3 regions of the Pseudomonas sp. VD-NE ins genome follow, and region 2 is predicted to be linked to each of the others. Evidence: riboswitches for the same ligand, from Rfam matches in the RefSeq annotation. Region 2 holds a riboswitch; each other region holds the start of a gene.
What was found. A riboswitch is a leader RNA that binds a small molecule or an ion and turns the genes downstream of it on or off. The one in region 2 is predicted to bind cobalamin.
Positions count from the first base shown of each region.

Region 1: linked by a shared signal. The riboswitch ahead of RMV17_RS16280 (TonB-dependent receptor) and the one ahead of RMV17_RS12360 (CbtB domain-containing protein) in region 2 are both predicted to bind cobalamin.
Region 3: linked by a shared signal. The riboswitch ahead of RMV17_RS11955 (ABC transporter substrate-binding protein) and the one ahead of RMV17_RS12360 (CbtB domain-containing protein) in region 2 are both predicted to bind cobalamin.

Region 1 is NZ_CP134772.1:3,636,819-3,644,669, forward strand. Features, by position in the region: gene RMV17_RS16270 (autotransporter outer membrane beta-barrel domain-containing protein) at 1-1,569, opposite strand, end outside; gene RMV17_RS16275 (hypothetical protein) at 1,520-2,026, opposite strand; cobalamin riboswitch at 2,193-2,399, shown strand; gene RMV17_RS16280 (TonB-dependent receptor) at 2,491-4,428, shown strand; gene RMV17_RS16285 ((2Fe-2S) ferredoxin domain-containing protein) at 4,428-4,787, shown strand; gene RMV17_RS16290 (ABC transporter substrate-binding protein) at 4,784-5,704, shown strand; gene RMV17_RS16295 (PLD nuclease N-terminal domain-containing protein) at 5,755-5,958, shown strand; gene RMV17_RS16300 (zinc-dependent alcohol dehydrogenase) at 6,019-7,248, opposite strand; gene RMV17_RS16305 (hemerythrin domain-containing protein) at 7,567-7,851, shown strand, end outside.
Region 2 is NZ_CP134772.1:2,804,944-2,812,794, reverse strand. Features, by position in the region: gene cobN (cobaltochelatase subunit CobN) at 1-3,017, opposite strand, end outside; gene cobW (cobalamin biosynthesis protein CobW) at 3,021-4,094, opposite strand; cobalamin riboswitch at 4,192-4,404, opposite strand; cobalamin riboswitch at 5,454-5,676, shown strand; gene RMV17_RS12360 (CbtB domain-containing protein) at 5,800-5,997, shown strand; gene RMV17_RS12355 (CbtA family protein) at 6,009-6,707, shown strand; gene RMV17_RS12350 (cobalamin biosynthesis protein) at 6,704-7,117, shown strand; gene cobM (precorrin-4 C(11)-methyltransferase) at 7,199-7,851, shown strand, end outside.
Region 3 is NZ_CP134772.1:2,695,906-2,703,756, forward strand. Features, by position in the region: gene metE (5-methyltetrahydropteroyltriglutamate--homocysteine S-methyltransferase) at 1-557, shown strand, start outside; gene RMV17_RS11940 (GNAT family N-acetyltransferase) at 764-1,270, shown strand; partial or broken gene RMV17_RS11945 (ABC transporter ATP-binding protein) at 1,254-1,922, opposite strand; gene RMV17_RS11950 (iron ABC transporter permease) at 2,015-3,019, opposite strand; gene RMV17_RS11955 (ABC transporter substrate-binding protein) at 3,028-4,041, opposite strand; cobalamin riboswitch at 4,185-4,379, opposite strand; gene RMV17_RS11960 (Ppx/GppA family phosphatase) at 4,422-5,357, opposite strand; gene phnX (phosphonoacetaldehyde hydrolase) at 5,701-6,528, opposite strand; gene RMV17_RS11970 (LysR substrate-binding domain-containing protein) at 6,603-7,472, opposite strand; gene RMV17_RS11975 (MFS transporter) at 7,483-7,851, opposite strand, start outside.

The sequences.
Region 1 (7,851 bases), 830 kb from region 2:
TTGCCCGGTGTTGTTGAGCGTAAACGTCGTGCCCGGTGTGGTCGCATCGGCGCGTACGGCGACATCACTCAGCGCACTGATCGCACCTGAGTTGTTCAACGTCTGGCTCGCACCGCCGAGGGCGACGCCGCTGCTGTCGCCTCGCCCGCCCTGAAGGGTTGCCGTGTTGGTCACGGTGGCGCTGCCGCCCTCGGTCAACGCGTCGATCGCCGACGAGCCAATGCCTCGAGTGGTGATCGCGCCGCTGTTGCTGACTGTCAGATCCGCTGCACCCGAGGCCGCGGCGAGAATGCCCTGACTGTTGCTCGCGCCGAGTGTCTGGATCGCGCCGCTGTTGACCACGCTCTGCGCGCCAGTCACCGACAGCGTGCGGATGCCGCGCTGTTCATTGCCCCGCGCAATCAATTCCCCGCTGTTGCTGACATTCAAGGTGCCCAGCCCGCTGCCCGAGTTGAAGGCATTGCCGGCGAGAATTGCCGCGCCCTGGCCGTTGACGTCGATCAGCGGACCATTGAAAACGACACCCACATCGCCGCCCAGCGTCAGCGCCTGGATACCAAAGGCGCCAATGCCCGTGCCGTCGCCCGAACCGGCGTTCGAATGGGTGATGATGGTGCCGCCCGCGTTGACGTTGACCGTGCCCGTCGGCGACTGCGTCGAGACATAGATGCCGTTGGCGTTGCTGTGCAGGGTTTCGATGCGATTGCCGCGATAGTTGACCTGGACGCTGCCCCCGGTCGAGTCGACCCGAATACCGCCCGCGCCAAAGCCACTGGCAAACAGATCACCCGAGTAATCGATCAGCACATTGTTGTTTTCCGCGCTGACAATGATCGCGTAGGCCCGGGTGGTGTTGATGTCGCCGAGGACATTGATGTTGCCGCTACCGGTGATCGAGACATCACCGGTGCCGCGCTTGATCACGTAGATCGCCCGCGAACCGGCGGTGTTTGCCGTGCTGCCGACGTTGATGGCGGCATTGTTCTCGATGCTGATCGAACCGCTGCCGCCGACGTTGTCATTGGCATAGATACCGTGCGCGGCACCGCCCGTCGTCGTGATAGCGCCACTGTTGACGATGGCGATGCTGCCGACCGTGGCAAACGAACGAATGCCAAAACCGTTGAGGCCGCTGGTGGTCAGCGTTCCGCTGTTGGTGAGACGGGTAATGCCATTGCCACCTTCAGTAAACAGACCGAAAGCGTTCATGCCGATGCTCTGCACGTTCGCCGCGTTGATCAGTGTGGTGTTGCCATTGACTGCGCGGGTATGCACGCCGGCATGGTTACCAATGCCCGCCGTGGGCAACGTTTCGTCGCCGATCGGAGATCCGGCCGACAGAGCATCATCATTGTTGACCAGAATGCTCACGCCACTGCCGACGTTGACGTTGATCTCGCCACTGCCCGTGGCTTTGGTCCAGATGCCGTTGCCGCCGAGCAAGGTGATCTGGCCATTGCCCTGATGATTCAGGTTGATCGCCCCGCCGCCGCTGGCATTGATGTCAATGCCGTCGTGTTCATTGCCGACCACGGTGTTGAGGATGTTCAGCGTGGTACCGGAACTCACTGAAAAACGTCGACGCCCCGGCGCCGGCATTGGTTATCGCCAGCGCATCGAGGCCACTGCCACCGACATTGACCGTGTTGGTGGCGCCATTGACACTCAGGCTGGCGTTGCCGGTGGTGCCGATGACATTGGCAAACACTGCGTTGGCGGCCGTGGGTGGCGTGCTGTTCACCGTGGTGCCGCTGAGTGTCAGCGTGGTGTTGGCATTGTTGCCACGACTGTTCAACGAGGAGCCGGCGGTGGTGGTGATGGTGGTGCCCGTCTGAGTGCTGATCGACGCATCGACACCGGAGGCAGGCAAGCAGGTTTGCGAGACGTTGTAGGCACCCGCCGCCAAAGGCCCGCACGCGGCCTGCGCATCGGCGAACATCAGGGTGTTGGCCATGGCGACCAGTAATGCGTTGCGAATGAAATGCGGGGCGTGCCCACCGTGATAATGGCTACTGGCACCGTGCATGAGAACCTCCCTGTTCAGCGTGCCTGGCGTATCCCTCACGCCTGTCGACGCCGCGCGATATTGCGTTGTGATGACCGCTATTGACCTTAGTAGTTATTTCCAAAGTTGGTAATTCGCGGTTCGAGAGTCGGTACCGGCAAGTTGACGAACGGTCTGTCGAATGTTCAGATGCCGCCCAGTTTCAGGTGTCCCATGCCGCCGTGCATGGGGTGAAACGGGAAACCGGTACGTTCTTTTCGAACAAGTCCGGTGCTGCCCCCGCAACGGTATGCGCGTGATGCTTTCGATACACCACTGTGGCCGAACGGCCATGGGAAGGTGAAAGCCTCGATACGCGCGAGCCCGGAGACCGGCCTGGAATTTCGTTTGGCAAAATCCTGCGGTGGGCGGGCATGGGCCGGTATTGGCTGTGCGCGATGCCTTCTCCTGCATGCTCTTCTGCGAAGATCCTTTTCGAGAAGACAATGATTCGACCTTTCAACACTTCTGCTCCAACCCTGTTCCTTGGCTGCCTGTTCAGCCCGCTGCTGCTGGCCGATGACGCGCCACTGGAACTCAACCAGCAAATCGTTTCTGCACCGTCGGTGGAATCCACCACCGTCGCCGACATGGCGAAGTTCGGCAGCAAGGTCGAGATCGTTACCCGTGAGCAGATCGAACGCGCAGGCCCCAGCGCCGATGTCAGCCGCGTCATGCAGATGTTCATTCCCGGCTTGTATGTGGCGCCGAAAAACGGTCCTTTCGACTACGGCACTTATTCGTTGCTCGGTGGGCGCAATGACGACACGCTGATCCTGCTCGACGGCGTGCGCCTGAACAATCGCCTGTACGGCGGCCTCTATCTGGACACCCTGCCGGCCAATGCCATCGAGCGCATCGAAGTGCTCAAGGGCGGCCAGAGCCTGTTGTTCGGCACCCAAGCCGTGTCCGGTGTGATCAACATCGTCACCCGCAGCCCGCAATCGCGCAAAGCCTCCGGCGAAGTGAACCTCGGTGTGGACACTTTCGGCGGCACCACCGAAGACGCTCGGGTCGAGAACATCTTCACGAACGGTTTTGGCGATCTCGGTCTGCTGGCGTACGTCAGCCACAACGTCTCCGACGGTTACCAGCCGTATCGCAACCGCGACATGAAAAACGTCAGCGAGAAGAACCGCGCCTACGAAGTCACCACGTTCGGCGGCAAGGCCATTCAGTCGTTCGGCGATGATTCGCGACTGGAACTGTTCTACCAGTACGCCGACGCCAACCTCGACTTCGCCCGTCCGATCGACAATCACAAGACTACCAACGACCGCGTGCAGCAGATCGCCACGGCGACCTTCGAGCAGAACATCAACGAGCGCCTGAGCTATTTCGTAAAAGGGCATATCAACGACTGGGACACCCGCTACACGCGCGTCAACAACGTCGCCGGTGGCGACACCAACGTCATCAACCACAACGACTATTGGGGCTTCACCGACTGGGGTGTGCAAGCCGAAGGCAAGGCTGAACTGCCCGGCGGCCATGTGCTGGTGTTCGGCACCGACAACCAATGGTTCAAGGGACAGGACGATGTGCTGATCATCGACAACGACAAGGCCGAAGCCCATGCGTTTTACACGCAACTGCGTCCGCAGATCGACGCCCTGCCCGACTGGCACCCGAGCATCGGCGTGCGTCACGAAGGCATGAGCGGCGGCGACAGTGCCACGGTCGGCATGCTCACTTCGCTGTATGACCTCAACGACAACTGGTCGGTGCGCGGTCAGTACGGCAGCGCCTACAAACTGCCGAACGCCGAGCAACTGTTCGTCAACGAGCCGGGCGACGAGATCGGCAACCGCAACCTGAGACCGGAAAAAAGCCGCAACGCGGAGCTGGGTGTCGACTACAAAGGCTTTTTGCTGGATCGCGAATTCAGCGCCAGCGTGACCCTGTTCAAACGCAAGATCGACGACTTGATCACCCTCGACGGCATTCAGTGGGTCAACGGTGAAGGCACGATCCAGATGCGCGGTTTCGAGGCCGACGCGAAACTGGCGTTCAACGATCAATGGAGTCTGCAAGCGGACATGACCCGCAACCTCACCGAATCGCGCACGGGTGTGACGATCAATGACATCCCGAGCTTCTTCGCCCGTTCGCGCGTGGGTTATGAAGCGGAAAATCGCCTATGGGGCGTTGGCGGTGCGATCCGCTATATCCGCGACATCAAAAGCTCGAAGCAAGTTGAATACGGCCATTATTCAGTGGTCGACGCCGACACTTATCGCTACCTCGACAATGCTCACCAACACCGCGTCAGCCTGCTGGTGGAAAACCTCTTCGATCGCGATTACGTCACCAGTCGCTCGAGTAACGTCGACAACCTCGGCCGGCCGTTCACCTCCGAAGTGCGCTACACGTACCGCTTCTGATGAGTGAGATCACCACCATCGACGGCGTCGACAGCCACCCGGACTGGTCGCATGTGCCCGAGCATGCGCGCCATGTATTCCTCTGCACCGGCCCGCGCTGCACCCAGCGCGGCGCCTTGCAGTTATGGAAAACCTTGCGCCGGCACCTGCTGGAGCACGATTGCATCGAGACGCCGGGCGGCGTTTTGCTGACACGCACGCACTGCCAGTTTCCGTGCAATCTGGGGCCGATCGTGACCGTGTATCCGGAACGCTGCTGGTATGGCGTGCGCAGCCATGAAGATGTGCAGCGGCTGGTCGAAGGGCATCTGGTGGGCGGTGAAGTGGTTGCGGATTTGCTGATCAAGGCGCGGGGATGAGATCGATCCTGTATATGCTTGGCGCCCTGCTCGGCTCAACGCCTGTGCTCGCCGACAATTACCTCAATTGCGGCGAAGAATGGAGCGCGGTTCAGCCTTCGCGCATCGTCGCGCTCAATCAGCATGCGGCTGATCTCGTGCTGGCACTGGGTGCCGGGCCAGCGCTGGTCGGCGTGGCCTATCTGGATGACACCGAGGCCGGGCAGCGGCCCTCCGCGTATTTCGGCGTGCCGGTAATCGCGCGGCAGTACCCGGCCAGCGAAGTGCTTTACGCTGCGAAGCCGGATCTGGTTATCGGCGGTTTTGCCACGGCGTTCGGCGACGGGGTGACCTCACGCTCGGGACTGGCGCGCAATGGCGTGGGTTCGTATCTGCTGGAATCCGCCTGCAACGGGCATTCGCTGGATTATTTCGCGCATGTACGCAATGACTTGCTGACGCTGGGCAAGCTGCTGCACCAGCAGCAAAAAGCCCAAGCATTGATCGACTCCATGGAAAAGGACATTGCCAGCGCCCGAGCCTTGGCCGGTGCGGGTAAACCATTGTCCGTGTTCTATCTCGACAGCGAAGTCAAAGGCCTCGACAGCGAAGGCCGACGCGGATTTGTCACTCCGCTGCTGGCCGCCGTTGGTGCACGCAATGTGTTCGCCGACATCAACCTCTATCGAGTCACGGTAAACAGCGAAACCCTGCTGGCCAGCGACCCGGACGTGATCCTGCTGGCCGACGCCGACTGGTCACCTGCCAGTCGCAAACGCTACCTGTTGACCCACGATCCGGTGCTCTCACAACTGCGCGCGGTGCGCGAGAACCGAATGATCGACATCCCCTTCACCCACCTGTTGCCGACCTTTGACAGCGGTCGGGTGGCACTGGAACTGGCCCGCCAGCTCAACGCCTTGAAGAAAAATAAATGAACCCGTCGCACCACACGCCACCTAACGAACAGACCATCAGGAGGTAGCCAATGCAAATCGAAACCGTGTGGATCGTACTGGCGGCAGTTCTTCTGCTAATCGAACTCTGGGCCATCAATCGGGTGCGCAAGAGCGAGGGGAAAACGAGCAACAAAGGCGTGTGGATCGTGCTGATCGTGTTTGTGCCGTTGTTCGGCTTGATTGCCTGGGCATTGGCGGGGCCCAAGCATGTCCGTCAACATTCGGCGTCATAACCTGATTCATTTGCCGTGGTGCGGGGCTTGCCGTTGGCGCGCCCCGCTGTTCAAGGTTGATCAACTGACGGGCACCAACGGCGGCATCTCTTCTTCCATTTGTGCCAGCGGCACGTCACTGCTGCCGGGGGTCAGAATGACCTTGCGGCAATTTTCCTCTTTCTTGTCGAAGATCTTGTAGCCCTCGGCGGCCTGCTCAAGGGACAGCCGATGCGTGATGATCGCGTCGGGTTGCAAGGCGCCGGTTTCGATATAGCCGAGCAGCTCAGGCAAATAGCGCTGCACATGGGTCTGGCCCATTTTGAACGTCAGGCCTTTGTCGAAGGCATCGCCAAACAAAAAGCCGTGGATGAAGCCCGAGTAAACGCCTGGCACGCTCACCACTCCGCCGCGCCGCACAGCGGCGATGCACTGGCGCAGCGCTTTGCCGCTGCTGCCTTCAAGCTTGAGTGTGGCGAGGATCGTTTCAGTGGTGCTGCCCTTGGCTTCGAACCCTACGGCGTCAACCACGGCATCGACGCCACGACTGCCCGGGGTCTGGCGAATGATGGTATCGGCGGGGTCATCGTCGTCATCGAAGTTGATCGGTATTACGCCGTAGGTGCGTTGCGCGTAATCGAGCCGATAGGGGTGGTGATCGACCATGAAAATCCGTTCGGCGCCGAGCATTCTCGCGCATGCTGCGCTAAGCAAGCCAACGGGTCCGGCACCATAAATCGCGATGCTTGAACCTTGACCGATGCCAGTGTTGGTCACGGCTTGCCAGGCGGTTGGCAGGATGTCCGAGAGAAACAACACCTTCTCATCCGAGAGTGTCCCCGGCACCTTGAACGGCCCCATATTGGCCTTGGGCACCCGCACCAGTTCCGCCTGGCCTCCGGGGATTCCACCGTACAGACGGCTAAAACCAAACAAAGCGGCAGGTGGCGGGATGATTTTCTTGTTCATCGCCGCGCCGGGACCGCTATTGGTGGTTTCGCACGCGGCATACAGCTCCTGCTGACAGAAAAAACAGTCGCCGCAGGCAATCACGAAAGGAATCACCACCCGGTCACCGGGCTGCACCGCAGTCACCGCCGCACCGGTTTCCTCAACGATGCCCATGAACTCATGGCCGAAGATATCGCCATGCTCTACCGTCGGGATCTTGCCGCGATACAGTTGCAGGTCAGAGCCGCAAATCGCTGTGGCCGTCACCCGCAGAATGATATCGTCGGCGGCATCCAGCTTTGGATCTGGCACGGTTTCGACTCTGACGTCATGGGCGCCGTGATAGGTCATTGCTCGCATGGTGAGTTCCTCGATCGCTTGAGTGAAATGGCAGCTGTCTCCCATACGGCAGGGCAACGCCAAAACGAGTTCAGAACGCTTTTGCATATTCGGATCAGCGGGCCATGACTGGCTGCGAAGCCGTGATCTGCAATGCCTGCAACGCCGTTTTCATGCAGGCTGCACGAAGGCTTTTTGCCTGTGCCGTAGCAAGTCCTTGATCCATCGCGCTTGAACATCTGTCAAGGAATGGCACGCCAAATGCTGTGGGTTCAGGGCATCCACAGATCCGTGAAACAACGGCCTGTGTTCACTCCGTGACAGCAGAGGCAACTCATAATGAACGCCATCGACCTTCTCAAAGCCGATCATGCGAAAGTCAAAGACATCCTCAGCCAACTCAGCGACTCGACGGAGCGGGCGCTGAAAAAACGTGTCGAGCTGTTGGGCAAACTGGAAATGGAAATATCCATCCATACCCGCCTTGAAGAGGAAATCCTCTATCCGGCGTTCAAGGCCGCCGGCAGCAAGGAACAGGACGTCATGTATTTCGAAGCCAAGGAAGAACACCGCACCGTGGACTCGCTGGTGCTGCCCGATCTCAAACTGACCGATCCGGGAACC
Region 2 (7,851 bases):
ACCGCCGCGTCGAACAGACGAATCAGGTTGGCGAAGGCATCGCGGAAAAATCCGGAAACCCGCAGTGTGACGTCGACACGCGGTCGGTCGAGCAGGCTCAGCGGCAGAATTTCGAAATCATCGACGCGCTGACTGCCGGTGGCCCATACCGGACGCACGCCCATCAGCGCCATGGCCTGAGCGATGTCATCGCCGCCGGTGCGCATGGTGGCCGTGCCCCAGACCGACAAACCGAGCTGGCGCAGGTGATCGCCGTGGTCCTGCAGGTGCCGTTCCAGAATCAACGTCGCCGACTGGAAACCGATGCGCCATGCGGTGGTGGTCGGCAGGTTGCGCACGTCCACCGAGTAGAAATTGCGGCCGGTGGGCAGAACGTCGAGGCGACCGCGGCTGGGTGCACCGCTTGGGCCGGCGGGGACGAAGCGGCCGCTGAGGGCGTCGAGCAGGCCGCGCATTTCAGCAGGGCCGCAGGCGTCCAGGCGTGGAGCGACGACTTCACGCAGCGACTGGATAATCGCATTCACATCAGCCCCCCCCGATCCCTGTGGGAGCGAGCTTGCTCGCGAAAGCTGTGTGTCAGTGAATGAAGTGTTGGCTGACACGACGCCTTCGCGAGCAAGCTCGCTCCCACAGGGATCGTGCAGGGTTTGGGAAATCAGCTGTGTGGCAAACAGTTCAAGGCGTTCGCGGGTGTCGCCGGCGGTGCGCCAGACTTCATCGCTTTGCGCTTGCAGTGCTTCGGGACGCGGGCCGGTCCATGGGTCGGCCAACGCGCAATCGAGCGGATCGAAACCCAGTTCGAATGCCTTGGCGAGTGCGCGCAAAAGGCTTGATTGCGCGCCTTTGCCGTCACCGCGCGGAATGCGCAGTAACGCCAATAACGTATCGATGCGCAAACGGCCGCTCGGTGACTCACCAAAAATGTGCAAACCATCGCGAATCTGCGATTCCTTCAAATCACACAAATACGTATCCAGGCGCGGCAACCAGATCGCCGCGTCGGCGTCGCTGTCCAGTCCGGCGTCGAGTTGCAGTTCGCGGTCGATCTGCGTCTCGCGCACCAGTTGCAGAATGTCGCGCTGCAGTTCGCGGGCGCGGCGCGGATCAAGCAACTGCGCTTCGTAATACTCGTCGGCCAGCAACTCCAGATTGCGCAACGGACCGTAAGTTTCGGCGCGGGTCAGCGGCGGCATCAGATGATCGATGATCACCGCTTGCGTGCGCCGTTTGGCCTGCGCGCCCTCGCCCGGATCATTGACGATAAACGGGTAGATATTCGGCAGCGGCCCGAGCAATGCGTCCGGCCAGCAGTTTTCCGAAAGGCCCACGCCTTTGCCCGGCAGCCATTCGAGGTTGCCGTGCTTGCCGACGTGGATCACGCCATGGGCGTCGTAGGTGTTGCGCAGCCAGAAATAGAACGCCAGATAAGCGTGGGGCGGCACCAGATCCGGATCGTGATAGACCGCACTCGGGTCAACCTGATAACCACGCGCCGGTTGAATGCCGACAAAGGTCAGGCCGAAGCGAGTGCCGGCGATCATCATGCGGCCGTCGCGGCACATCGGATCGTTTTGCGGCGCACCCCAACGCTCAATCACGGCGGCGCGATTGGCCTCGGGCAGCGCATTGAACATCGCTAAATAATCGTCCATCGCCAGGCTTTGCTGGCACGGGCGCAGGTCAATCGTGTCGAGATCGTTGCTGACGCCGCCGAGCAATTGCTGGATCAACTCGGTGCCGCTCTCCGGCAGCTCAGCGGTGAGCGGATATCCCTCAGCTTGCAAGGCACGCAAAATATTCAGCGCCGCTGCCGGCGTGTCGAGACCGACGCCGTTTCCGATGCGGCCATCACGGGTCGGGTAGTTGGCGAGAATCAACGCGATGCGTTTTTCGCCGTTCGGCACCCGCGCCAGATCGATCCAGCGCCGCGCCAGTTCGGCGACAAAATCCATGCGCTCAGGCTGCGCGCGATAGCAGACCACATCGGACTGACTGCGCTCACTGCGCCAGGCCAGATCCTTGAAGCTGATCGGCCGGCTGATGATGCGTCCGTCGAGTTCCGGCAAGGCAATGTGCATGGCCAGATCGCGCGGGCCGAGGCCCTGCTCGCTGTCACGCCAACCAGGCTCGTTGTCCTGCGCGCAGATCGCCTGAATCACCGGGATGTCGCGGCGAAACGGCCGCAAGTGCGGCGCTTCGGGGCTGGACTGAGCGAATCCGGTGGTGTTGAGAATTACACCGGCCTCGATCTCATCCAACCAATCCTCGACTACCGTCAGGCAGCCGGGCTCTTTCAGACTGGCCACCGCGATGGGCAACGGATTAAGACCCGCCACCTGCAAGCGCTGGCAGAAAACATCGATGAACGCGGTGTTCGCCGCTTGCAAATGCGAGCGGTAAAACAGCACCGCCGCGACCGGGTTCTCGGGCAGCCATTCGGCTTGCCAGTCACTCAGTGCGGCGCTGGTTTTATTCGGGTGGTAAATCGCCGTGCGCGGCAGGGCTTGCGGTTCTTCCCAAGCGTAATCGCGGGCGAGCCAACGGGTGGCCAGGCAGCGGAAGAAATCCAGCGCATTGCCCATACCGCCCTGCCGCAAGAATTGCCAGAGCCGGTCGCGATCCTCGGCATTGACGGTGCTCAGGTCGCTGAGCTCCGGATCGGGCCGGTCATCGCCCGGCACCAGAATCACCTGCACACCGCGCTCGGACAACTCGATCAGACGCTCGACGCCGTAACGCCAATAGGCGATGCCGCCGTGCAGCGAGATCAGGATCACCTTGGCGTGACGCAACACTTCATCGACGTACAGATCGACCGAAGCGTGATTCTGCACCTGCATCGGATTGGCCAGACGCAGGCTCGGGTAATCCTCGGGCAACTGCTGCGCGGCTTCGGCGAGCAGCGCGAGGCTAGAGTCGCCGCTGCACAGGATCACCAGCTCGGCGGGGGTTTGGCCAAGGTCGGCAATGTTGTCATCCGAGACGAAACCGCCGGGCTGAGTCCTGAGCAGGTGCATGGCTTAAACGCTGAGCGCGGCGCGCAGTTGCGCTTCGAGTTGGGCGGCGTCGAGTTCCTGGCCGATCAGCACCAGACGCGTGACGCGCGCTTCATCGGCGCCCCACTGACGGTCGAAATGCTTGTCGAAACGCGTGCCCACGCCCTGGATCAGCAGGCGCATCGGCTTGTTCGGAATGGCAGCGAAACCTTTGACACGGAGGATGCCGTGCTTGACCACCAGTTGCGTCAGGGCATCGAGCAGCAGGCTTTCGTCGGCCTGCGGCAGTTCGATGGAGATCGAATCGAAGGCGTCGTGATCGTGGTCATCGTGATCATCATCGCCTTCACCGTGGTGATGGTCGTGGTGACTGTGACGGCTGTCGATGTGTTCTTCGGAACCGGCGCCGAGGCCGATCAGCACGTCCAGCGGCAGACGGCCGTTGCTGGCTTCGATGATTTTCACCGCCGGTGGCAGCTCTTCGGCGACTTCAGCGCGGACGCGAGCGAGATCTTCCGGGCTGGTCTGGTCGGCCTTGTTGAGGATGACGAGGTCGGCGCTGGCCAGTTGGTCGGCGAACAGTTCGTGCAGCGGCGATTCGTGATCGAGGTTCGGGTCGAGTTTGCGCTGAGCATCGACCTGATCCGGGAACGCAGCGAAAGTGCCAGCGGCCACGGCCGGGCTGTCGACCACGGTGATCACCGCGTCAACGGTGCAGGCACTGCGGATTTCCGGCCACTGGAAGGCTTGCACCAAAGGTTTTGGCAGGGCCAGACCGGAAGTTTCGATGAGGATGTGGTCGAGATCGCCGCGACGCGCGACCAGTTCGCGCATCACCGGGAAGAATTCTTCCTGAACGGTGCAGCACAGGCAGCCGTTGGCCAGTTCGTAAACGCGGCCGGTGGCTTCTTCTTCGGTGCAACCGATGGTGCATTGCTTGAGAATTTCACCGTCGATGCCCAACTCGCCGAACTCGTTGACGATCACCGCGATGCGGCGGCCCTGAGCGTTGTCGAGCATGTGCCGCAGCAGTGTGGTTTTGCCCGAGCCGAGGAAGCCGGTGACGATGGTGACGGGGAGTTTGGCCAGTGTTTTCATCGGTATGCCCTTTGGCAAGCGGCGGGCATACGGGACGAGAACCGGCAACGCGCGTGCGCGCCGGAAGCGTTCGCCACCGGATCACCCCGCCCGGTTGTAGTGAGAATCTGTGCGAGGCAGGTCTCCTGGCTGACGGTGTTCAGGCGTTGGGCCTGGCGTTTGCTGCGCCTTCCCGCTGGCTCATAAGTTGAGCTGGCAGTGGCGTGGCAGCGAACAGCACCGTTCACAGTTGCGGGGGCAGCCGCGGCATTGACCGCGTTCCCTTCTTAGCTTCGGCGTGGGCCGAAGAACCTCGAAGGCGCAAGGCTACGCATGGCTTGCTTATGGGTCAATGGGGTTGGGGTTTGGTTATGTGAGCATATCCTTTGCTGCGGGTGCCGCCGCTGGCGGTTTCGCTCTTACAGCGACTCACTTTTCCAGACGCCGAAAAGTAAGCAAAAGGCTTTGCCCCGGCGTACGGCACTTCGCTGAGGCTCAGTGTTCCCTCACTACGGTGTCCATCCGGGGGCATCGCCTACGGTTTGCTTCGCTGCACCTCCTCTCGATGTGTTCGACTTCGTCGAACGGCGCTGCGCGCCTACCCCCCGGATGAACACCTTCGCTCGGCCTGCCGAAGGGGCAAAAAAGCCAGATCAAAAGCCAGATCAAGAACCAAAGCCAGATCAAGAGCCCCTCACCCTAGCCCTCTCCCAGAGGGAGAGGGGACTGATCTCGGTGTTTGGGGGAGGTACGCCGACGTGCGATACCGAGTCGAACTCAGGCTTTGAAAAGCAAAAATCACAAGCCAGATCAAAAGCCCCTCACCCTAGCCCTCTCCCGGAGGGAGAGGGAACTGATTGAGGTGTTTGGAGGAGGTACGCCGACGTGCGATATCGAGTTGAACTCAGATTCTGAAAAGCCCACAAATCGGCTCCCTCTCCCTCCGGGAGAGGGCTGGGCGGGCGGCGTTCCGATGAGGGGAGAATTCACCACAAAACCAAAGCCGAACACGCTGTGCTCCTCACCACTCAATAGGCCGAGTGTCAGCTCGCCTGCTCTTGATCTTGATCTCGGAGCCCGTCGGCAGGCTGAGTGGAGGGATTGATCCGGGGGGGGGAGCGTAGCGACCGTTTGGCGCAGCCAAACACATCGAGAGGAGGTGCAGCGAAGCAAACCGTAGACGATGCCCCCCGGATCAATCCCGGAGCGAAGGAACCCCGAGCTTTAGCGAGCGGGCCGAACGTCAGGGCAAAGCGTTTTTGGTTACTTTTTAGGCGTTTGTAAAAAGTGACCCGCCGTAAGGGCGGAACCCTAAGCAGCCGTTACCGCAGCAACGGATATGCCCCCCATTCATTGACTCAAATCCCCGCCTCATGCTCTCCTACACAACTTGTTACGGGTGCCCTTCACAGGGTGAAACGGGAAACCGGTGAATCATGTGCTTTACTCAAGCCCATGTCAGTCCAGTGCTGCCCCCGCAACGGTAAGCGAGCGAAGCGTCAAAACCACTGTGCCAGTGCGGCATGGGAAGGTGACGCTTGCAGGTCGGCCTGACGCCAACCCCTCGTGAGCCCGGAGACCGGCCCGCAACACACAGCCCGCACCTTGTGCGTCGCTGAACATAACAAACCCGCGGTGGGCGGGCGCTGTTCGAACCTCTGCGAGCCCGACCCGCAGGGGTTTTCATGCGCTCAAATCACCCGCTGACACTCCAGAGGGAAGCGCCATGTCGATCATCAGCAGCACCGGCAGCAACACGGACAAAATCACCAGCACCGCCACCCTGAGCCAACGCCTGAGCGCCGCGATCTTTGCGTCGATCCTCGGCGCCAGCCTGGTCTACTTCGCCGGTTTCTCGCACATCGAAGCGGTGCACAACGCCGCCCACGATACCCGCCACAGCGCCGCGTTCCCGTGCCACTGAGACCTGCCGACATGATCAAGCGTATTGCGCAAACCGCAGGTTTCACCGGTCTGCTGGCCGCCCTGCTCCTCACCCTGCTGCAAAGCTTTTGGGTCTCGCCGCTGATTCTGCAGGCGGAAACCTTCGAGAAGTCCGAGCCGGTGGCGGTTCACGAACACGCCGCTGGCGTGGCTGCGCACACCCACGATGCCGACGCCTGGGAGCCGGAAGACGGCTGGCAGCGCGTGGTTTCGACCACGGGCGGCAATCTGGTGGTGGCCGTCGGTTTCGCCCTGATGCTCGCCGGCCTCTACACCCTGCGTGCACCGACAAAAACCTCGCAAGGTCTGCTCTGGGGTCTGGCCGGTTATGCGACGTTCGTGCTTGCGCCGACCTTGGGCCTGCCGCCTGAACTGCCCGGCACCGCTGCAGCCGATCTGGCTTCGCGGCAGACGTGGTGGATCGGCACGGCCGCTTCGACCGCTGCCGGCCTGGCTCTCATCGTGTTCAGCCGCCACTGGCTGATGAAGATCCTCGGCGTGGCCATCCTCGCCGTGCCGCACGTGATCGGCGCGCCGCAACCGGAAGTGCATTCGATGCTCGCCCCCGAGGCATTGGAAGCTCAGTTCAAAATCGCTTCGCAGTTGACCAACGTGGCGTTCTGGCTCGCCTTGGGCCTGATCAGCGCCTGGTTGTTCCGCCGCAAAAGCGCTGGCCAATACCACGCATGACCGATGACAGCGCAGCGCCGACCTTCGTGGTCGGTCTGGGCTGCCAGCGCGGCTGCCCGGCCAGCACGCTGCGCGCGTTACTCGACCAAGCCTTACAGGCGCATCGCATAGAGCTTGAAGCGGTCAAGGCATTGGCCAGCATCGACCTGAAGCGCGACGAGCCGGGCCTGCAAGAACTTGCCACGCAACTGGCCCTGCCCTTGCTGTACTTCAGCAGCGAAGAACTGGCCAGTTATCAGCAACGACTCAGCCACCATTCGCAAATTGCCTACGAGCGCACCGGTTGCTACGGCGTGGCGGAAAGTGCAGCGTTGGCACTCGCCGAACAGCTGATTCAGGCTCCGGCAAAATTGCTGATTTCCCGGCAGAAATACGCTCAGGCCACGTTGGCATTGGCCGGCGCGGCGTAAAATTCCGATAATCCCCGCCATTGATCATGAGCGTTGTTCATCTGCAACGCGGTTGTGCCCTCTTTTACTCAGGATTCAACGATGACCGTCTACTTCATCGGCGCCGGCCCCGGCGACCCGGAATTGATTACCGTCAAAGGCCAGCGGCTGATCCGCAGCTGCCCGGTGATTATCTACGCAGGCTCGCTGGTGCCTGCTGCAGTACTCGATGGCCATCAGGCGGAAATGGTGGTGAACAGCGCTGAACTGCATCTGGAGCAGATCATCGAACTGATCAAGACCGCACGCGCCAAGGGTCAGGATGTGGCGCGGGTGCATTCCGGCGATCCGAGTCTGTATGGCGCGATCGGTGAGCAGATCCGTTATCTGCGCGAGCTGGATATTCCGTTCGAGATCATTCCGGGAGTGACGGCAACGGCAGCCTGTGCGGCGTTACTCGGTGCGGAGCTGACGTTGCCGGACGTGTCGCAAAGCGTGATTCTGACCCGCTACGCCGACAAGACCGCGATGCCGGCAGGCGAAGAGCTCGGCAGTCTGGCGCAGCATGGTGCGACGATGGCGATTCATCTGGGGGTTAACCATCTGCAGAAGATTCTGGCGGAACTGCTGCCGCATTACGGCGCGGACTGCCCGATTGCGGTGATTCACCGGGCGACGTGGCCGGATCAGGATTGGGTGGTGGGAACGCTGGCGGATATCGCCGGGAAGGTCGAGGCCAAAGGGTTTCGGCGTAC
Region 3 (7,851 bases), 110 kb from region 2:
AAGTGCAGGCCCGCCAGTTGGCACTGGCCATTCGCGATGAAGTGGTCGATCTGGAAGCCGCCGGCATCAAGATCGTGCAGATCGACGAAGCGGCGTTCCGTGAAGGCCTGCCGTTACGTCAGGCGCAGTGGCAGCATTATCTGGACTGGGCAACTGAAGTGTTCCGCCTGTGCGCCTCCGGTGTGCGCGACGAAACGCAGATCCACACGCACATGTGCTACAGCGAGTTCAACGATGTGATCGAGTCGATTGCGGCGATGGATGCTGACGTGATCACCATCGAAACCTCGCGTTCCGATATGGAGCTGCTGAACGCATTCGAAGCCTTCGCCTACCCGAACGAAATCGGCCCGGGCGTCTATGACATTCACTCGCCACGCATCCCGGATGCTGCGGAAATGGCTAATCTGCTGCGCAAGGCTGCCAAGCGGATTCCGGCCGAGCGGCTGTGGGTCAACCCGGATTGCGGTTTGAAAACCCGTGGCTGGCCGGAGACGGAAGCGGCGCTGGTGCACATGGTCACCGCCGCCCGGCAACTGCGCAAAGAGCTGGCGTAACGCTCAAACGGTATGACACCCGATCCTGTGGGAGCGAGCTTGCTCGCGAAAGCGTCCTGTCAGTCAACATCAATCTTGGATGATCTGCCGCCTTCGCGAGCAAGCTCGCTCCCACAGGGATTAGTGCAAGGCATGAGATTCTGGATGGCCTCACGGGACCTGTTGTTGCTACTGTGCCCAGCCGCATCTCAGGTGTTTGCCGCTATATGAGTGATCAACCCGTTATCCAGGCAGTGTCTGACGCCGACATTCCTGAAGTGCTGAATTTTGCCTTAAAGGCCCGCGCCGAGCTTTTCCCCAAGCTCAGCGCAACGGGCATGCCTGACGATCTGGCGCGTTTTGCCGAGGTTTATCTGCGTGGGGCAGGGCGCTTTCTGATCGCTCGCTACGAAGGGCAGATTGTCGCCTCAATCGGCTATCTCCGTTACGACCGGCGCTTCCCGCACTTGCCCTATCCGGATCTTAAGGTGGTGGAAGTCGTCCGCCTGTTTGTCCTGCCATCGCAGCGCCGCTCGGGGCTGGCCGGTGCGTTATATCGATCACTCAGAGACCTGGCACTCGCCGAAGCAGTCGAGGTGATCTACCTGCACACCCATCCGTTTCTGCCGGGCGCCATTGAGTTCTGGCAGCGACAGGGTTTCGAGATTATTGACGTCGACGCTGACCCGGTCTGGCAAACAAACCACATGCACAACGTCATGAGTGAAATCTGAGAATCTGCGCCCCATCGAACGGGTCTGTCAGGTAATGCGCCCTGACCCCGAACGTCTCGTGTAACCGCTGTGGTGTCAGCACCTCCAGCGGCTTGCCCAACGCCACCAGCCGCCCGCGCTCCAGCACTGCCAGGCGATCACACTTCAGCGCCTGATTGAGGTCATGCAAGGCGATCAGCGTGGTCACCGGCAACGCCTGCACGACGTTGAGAATGGTCAGTTGATGCTGAATGTCGAGATGATTGGCCGGCTCATCCAACAGTAGAATTTGCGGGCGCTGCGCCAATGCTCGGGCAATGTGCACCCGCTGCCGTTCGCCGCCCGACAGGCTGCGCCACAGACGCGTACGCAGGTGCGTCGCGTCAACGTCGGTGAGCGCTTGTTGGACGATCGCATCGTCCGTCGCCGACCACGGTTGCAGCGCCGACAGCCAGGGCGTGCGCCCGAGTGCCACGGCGTCGAACACGCGAATGCCGTCGTCGGTGTCGGCCTGTTGTTCGACCACCGCAAGCTTTTGCGCAATGCTGCGCCGGGCCATTTTGCCGAGGCGCTGACCTTCAAGCAGCACCTCGCCAGCGCTCGGTTCGCGCAATCCGGCCAGCAATTTCAACAGGGTGGATTTACCCGAGCCATTCGGCCCGACGATGCCCAGTGTTTCGCCGCGCTGCACCTCAAGGCTGACACCGTTGAGCAACTCGGCGCCGCGCACTTTGAACGTCAACCCGGAGCAACTCAGAACACTGCTCATCGCGCTGATCTCCGACCCACCAGAATCAGGGCAAACACCGGGGCACCGACCAGTGCGGTTATCACCCCGACCGGAATCACCTGCCCCTTGATCAGCGTGCGCGACAGCACATCAGCAGCAATCAGAAACACCGCGCCGCCCAACGCACTGGCCGGCAGCAGGCGTGCATGCCCGGTGCCAAGCAACAGCCGCGCGGCGTGGGGGATCACCAACCCGACAAAACCGATCGAGCCGACAATCGACACCATCACTGCCGTCACCAGCGCCGCGCAGCCAATCAACAAAATCTGCACACGTCGCACCGGAATGCCGAGAGACGCCGCCGAATCCGCGCCAAAGGTAAACGCATCCAGCGCCCGCCGATGCCACAGACACACGACCAACCCGAACACGGCCACCGGCACCGCCAACCACACCGACGGCCAACGCACGCCACCGAGATTGCCCAGCAGCCAGAACATGATCCCGCGTGCCTGCTCGGAGCTGGCCGAGCGGGTAATCAGAAACGCCGTCAGCGCATTGAACAGCTGCGAGCCGGCAATCCCCGCAAGAATGATTTGCCCGGTGCCGCTCGCCGAACCGCTGACCCGCGCCAGCAGAATCACCAGCACAAACGCTGTCACTGCGCCGGCAAATGCACCGACGGATAACGAGATCATTCCGGCGCCAACCCCGAGCAACGCCACCATCACCGCCCCGGTCGAGGCGCCGGCAGAAATCCCCAGCAGATAGGGATCCGCCAACGGGTTGCGCAGAAGCGACTGCAAGATCACCCCGCACGTCGCCAGACCGGCACCGCACGCGGCCGCGACCAGTGCGCGGGTCAAGCGGTAGTTCCAGACGATGCCTTCGTCGATAGGGTCGAGCACATGCCCGGCGCCCCACAATTTGTTCGCCAGCACTTGCACGACCACGCCCGGTTCAATCGAGGTTTCACCGATGGCCACGCCAGCAACTACGGCAATCAACAGCGTCGCCAGGGCCAGCAACGTACGGATCAGACTGGCACTCATTGCGACAGGTCATAGCCGTTGATGGCCGTGGCCAGTTGCTCAATGCCGTCGAACATGCGCAGGCTCGCCTGCATGGCCATGGCGTCGAGAATGATGATGCGGTTGTGCTTCACCGCGTCCATATTGCGCGTCACCGGGTCGCTGCGCAGGAAGGCGAGTTTCTTTTCATAGTCGTCAGCGGGGAAGCGTCGGCGATCCATGCGCGCGATGACCAGGAAGGTCGGATTAGCCTTGGCGATGGTTTCCCAGCCGACCGTTGGCCACTCTTCATCGGACTCCACCACGTTGCGCACGCCGAGGGTGCTGAGCATGAAATCGGGAATGCCTTTGTGCCCGGCCACGAATGGCTCGATGTCCATTTGTGCGCTGGAGAACCACACCAGTGCGCTGGCATCCTTGAGCTGTTTGCCTTGGGCGGTGGCGATCGATTTGGCGAGGCTGGCCTTGAGTTCATCATTGAGCTGCTGGCCACGCTCCTGCACATCGAAGATCTGCGCCAGTTGGCTCACGCTCTTGTAAATCGTGTCGATGCGGAACGGCGCCAGCCGCGTACCGTCGGCGCCGACGAGGTTGTCCTTGGCTTCGCAATCGGAAGGTAGCAGGTAAGTCGGAATCTTCAGTTCATGAAACTGCTCGCGGGTGCCGACCGCACCTTGCGGGCCGACCATCCATTCCAGCTCGACAGCCACCAGTTCCGGGCGCTTGCCGATCACCGATTCGAAACTCGGTTCGTTGTCGGCCAGGCGCTCGATCTGGTCGTTCTGCGCCTTGTATCTGGCCAATACATTGTTGAACCACAGTGACGTGCCGACGACTTTGTCGCTCAGGCCCATGGCGTAGAGCATTTCCGTGCCGGCCTGGCCGATGGTCACGGTGCGCGTCGGTGCGTGCTGGAAGGTCAGGGTGCTGCCGCAGTTTTCTATCGTCAGTGGATAGACAGTCGGTGCCGCCTGCGCCAGGGCGCCAAGGCTCAGGCCGGTGATGAGGGTGGCAATGCGGGGCAGCAGCATGGGGCAGTCTCCGAGGGAACCGTACGGGGAGCGGGAGAGTACGGATCGGAAACACATCTTCGAACGCAGTCAGGGCAACAGCGCAAGGCCGGGCAGTAAACAAAGACGCGCACGGCACGATGTCCTTCCCGGACACCCCGCCGGTTAGTAGTCACTGTGCCGGCAGGTCTCCTGACTGATGCGTCATCGCCTGGCTCCGGCCTTCCCGGGGTTCACCCAGTGGCAGTCGTGGAGCAGGCTCGGCACCTACAGTTGCGGGGGCAGTTCCGGTCAATGCTGTGCAAGCATCTCGGATTCCCTATTAGTCCCCTTCGGGAACCGACGGCGGCATGGTAGTCGATCGAGCCGCTGAAGGGGAGACGAATCTGCCGTGGCGAGGATTAGTGCTGGCTCATCAAACCGTGCAATACGCCCAAACGCAGACCCGGTTCTGACGGCAACATTTGTGCGATGCCGAACACTTTGAAGGCGGCCAGCATCAACACCAGACCGCCGGGCAAAATGCTCTGACGATGAGGTTGCAGCCCGGCCAGTTTCAGTTGCTGGACGTTGTTCACCTTCAGCAGAAGCAGCGACAGGCGCAGCAGTCCGCCGTAGGTGATGCCGTCCTGACCGTAGTCGTTGAGGCGATTGGCCTTGAGCACTTTAGCCAGCATGCGCGCAGTGCCGGACGAACCGATGGTTTGCTGCCAGCCCTGCGCACGATAGCGCCGGGCAACCTTTTCAAACTGCAGGATGGCGAAGCGTTCGGCCTCCTGTAGCGCGCCGGCAGACACGTCACCGCCGCGAAAGAAGCGCGTGCTCAAGGTGCCGCTGCCGATGGCGATGCTTTCGGTGAGCAACGGTTGCGAGCCTTGGCCGAGGATCAGCTCGGTTGAGCCGCCGCCGATGTCGACCACCAGGCGCAGGTCTTCAGCGCTTGGCAAGGCGTGGGTCACGCCGGCATAGACCAGACGCGCTTCTTCATGGCCGCAAATGACGTCGATGGGAAAGCCCAGATGCCGCTCGGCACTGGCCAGAAACAGCTGCGCATTGTCAGCCTCGCGCACCGCGCTGGTGGCCACCGCACGGACTCGGCCGGCCTCGAAACCGCGCAGCTTCTTGCCGAACCGCGCCAATGCTTGCCAGCCGCGATCCAGTGCCAAGGCATCCAGCGCGCCACCGTCAAAGCCCTCGGCGAGGCGTACCGGTTCGCGCAGGGTTTTCACTTCCTGAATCTGCAGGCCTTTTCGACTGCGCACTGACTGGCCGATCATCAGGCGAAAGGCATTCGAACCCAGGTCGATGGCGGCAAACAGCGAGGCGTCTTCTTTCATGGGAATCCTTGCAGAGCATCCGTCGCGAGGCTCAAGACGGTTTGCGAGGATTCTGCCGTGATCTTGATGACATCCTGATGACGGGGCGGGGGCGATCTAATGAATTTGGTGCTGTCATGACACTGTCATTATCCGGCGTCTATGCTGGGGCCAATACATCGCGTGTTCTTAAAGTTTTTGCTGCCATTTTTGGCAGCTTTTTTTTGCCTGCGATTTAGCTGTTGATCGTTCCCACGCTCCGCGTGGGAATGCCTCTAGGGACGCTCTGCGTCCAGTGACGCGGAGCGTCACGGGCTGCATTCCCACGCAGAGCGTGGGAACGATCAGGGGTAAGGGGGATGCGTCAGCAAACTTGCGGGGTTTCGCCCCGGGCCAGACGCGCATTGATGTCGTCAATCACTTCCGGCAGCTCGGCGATGGTGTCAATTAGATAATGCGGGCGCGAAGGCGCGAACATCTTGCCGATCCGCGCACGTTCTTCCGCCAGTCGATCCAACGGCAGCGCCTTGTATTGCTCGTAGGTCAGGCCCAGCGCATTGCCGGAGCAAGTCAACGCCACCGTCCACATACCGGCGGCGCGCCCTTCGAGAATCCCCGGCCAGGTGTCATCGACCTTTACGCACGCCGCCACGTCATCAATGCCCAGAGCAATCACGTTGGCCAGCGCCTGCGCCGGATATGGCCGGCCGTTGGGCACTTCATCGGTGGCGACGACATGGTCAGCGACGTAGCCATTTTCTCGCGCCAGTTCGACGACCTTGGCCATCACCACCGCCGGATAACCCGAGCAGGAGCCGATTTTCAAACCCTTGTCGCGCAATGCTGCAATGGCTTCGAGCGCGCCGGGAATCAACGCCGAATGCAGGGCGATTTTTTCGATCTGCAACGGCATGAAGCGCTCGTAGATTGCCGTGACATCGTCGTCACTCGGCAAGCGATCAAACGCTGCACGATAGCGCTCAGCGATCTGCGGCAGGTTGCACAGGGTGCGAATGTGATCCCACTTGCCCATGCCCATCGGCCCGCGCGCTTCTTCCAGCGACACGGTGACGCCAAACTCGGCAAAGGCTTCGACGAAAATCTGCGTCGGTGCAAACGAGCCGAAATCGACAACGGTGCCGGCCCAGTCGAGGATCGCGGCTTGCAGGTGAGTCGGTTGTTGGTACTGCATGGTCAATCTCCGTTTTCAGGTACGCGTGGGCCGTCCCTCGGCAATGAGGTAGGCGGTTCAAGGGTCAGTGCTGATCAGGTCAGCGGTGGATTCGCATCAAACAGTTCGGCAATCACTGGCCGGTTCCGGCGGATACCGAGGCAGCACAGGTGGTATTCGATAAAGAACGGGTGATCGACAAAGGTGATCGGCGTGGTGCCGGGTGTTTCGGCGTACTCGACGGCCGAGACAAAACCGATGCCGATGCCTTTGACGATCGCGTGGACGATGGCTTCGCGGCTGTTGAGTTGCATGACGCAATCGAGCTCGATATCGAGGCGCTTGCAGCTTTCTTCCACCAGTTGCCGGGTGCGCGCACTTTTCTCGCGCATCACCCATTTTTCGCCGCTGATTTCACTGATGTGTACCTGCGCCTGACTGGCCCACGGATGGTCATCGCGGACCACGGCGATGATTGGATAACGGTGATACAGCCGCGTATGGAAGCGCTCATCGAATTCCGACAAGGCCAGGATCGCTACGTCGATATCAAAGTTGAACAGCCGCGCCAGGGTGTCCTTTTCCGAGGAAAACGAAGTTTCCAGTTCGATATCCGGATGTCGCTGCATCAGCTCGTAGGTCAGGTTCATCGCGATCGGCGGCGACACCGCGCCGAGGCGCAGCATACCGGTTTTGCGTTGTTTGAAACTCTGCAGCAGTTGCACCGCTTCATCCTCCTGACCGAACAGGCCCTGAGTGATCGCGTAGAGCTTGTGCCCGGCGGCGCTCATTTCGATGTAGCGGCCACGGCGATGGAACAGCTCGACCGAGAAAGTGTTCTCCAGTGCGTTGACCTGTTCGCTGACGGTCGGCTGACCGACGCTGAGGTACTCCGCCGCGAGGGTAAAACTGCCGGTCTTGGCCACCGCATGAAACGAACGCAACCACTTGTGATACTGGTACATGCAAGTCCCGTCAGCGTCGAATGAACAATGCCACTGCCGCACTGCACAGGCAGGCGCTGGTGACCACTATGAAGATCAGAGACGTATTTGCCGTGGTGTCAAGCAGACGCCCGATCAGTGGCTCGGCCAATCCGGCGAACAGGTACGAGGAAAAGTTCATGATCCCGGTCGCGGTGCCGGCACGTTTGGCGCCAACCAGATCCGGGCACAGCGCCCAGAAACTCGAGGCCGGGCCGTAGACGAAGAAGCCGCAAAGGAACAACGCGATCAGGCCGATGACACTGTGTGGCGGCAGGCTCCACATCCACAGGCTGGTAGCAGCACCCAGCACCATATAGAGCATGATCGCCAGGTAACGCTTGGAACCGAACAGCTTGTC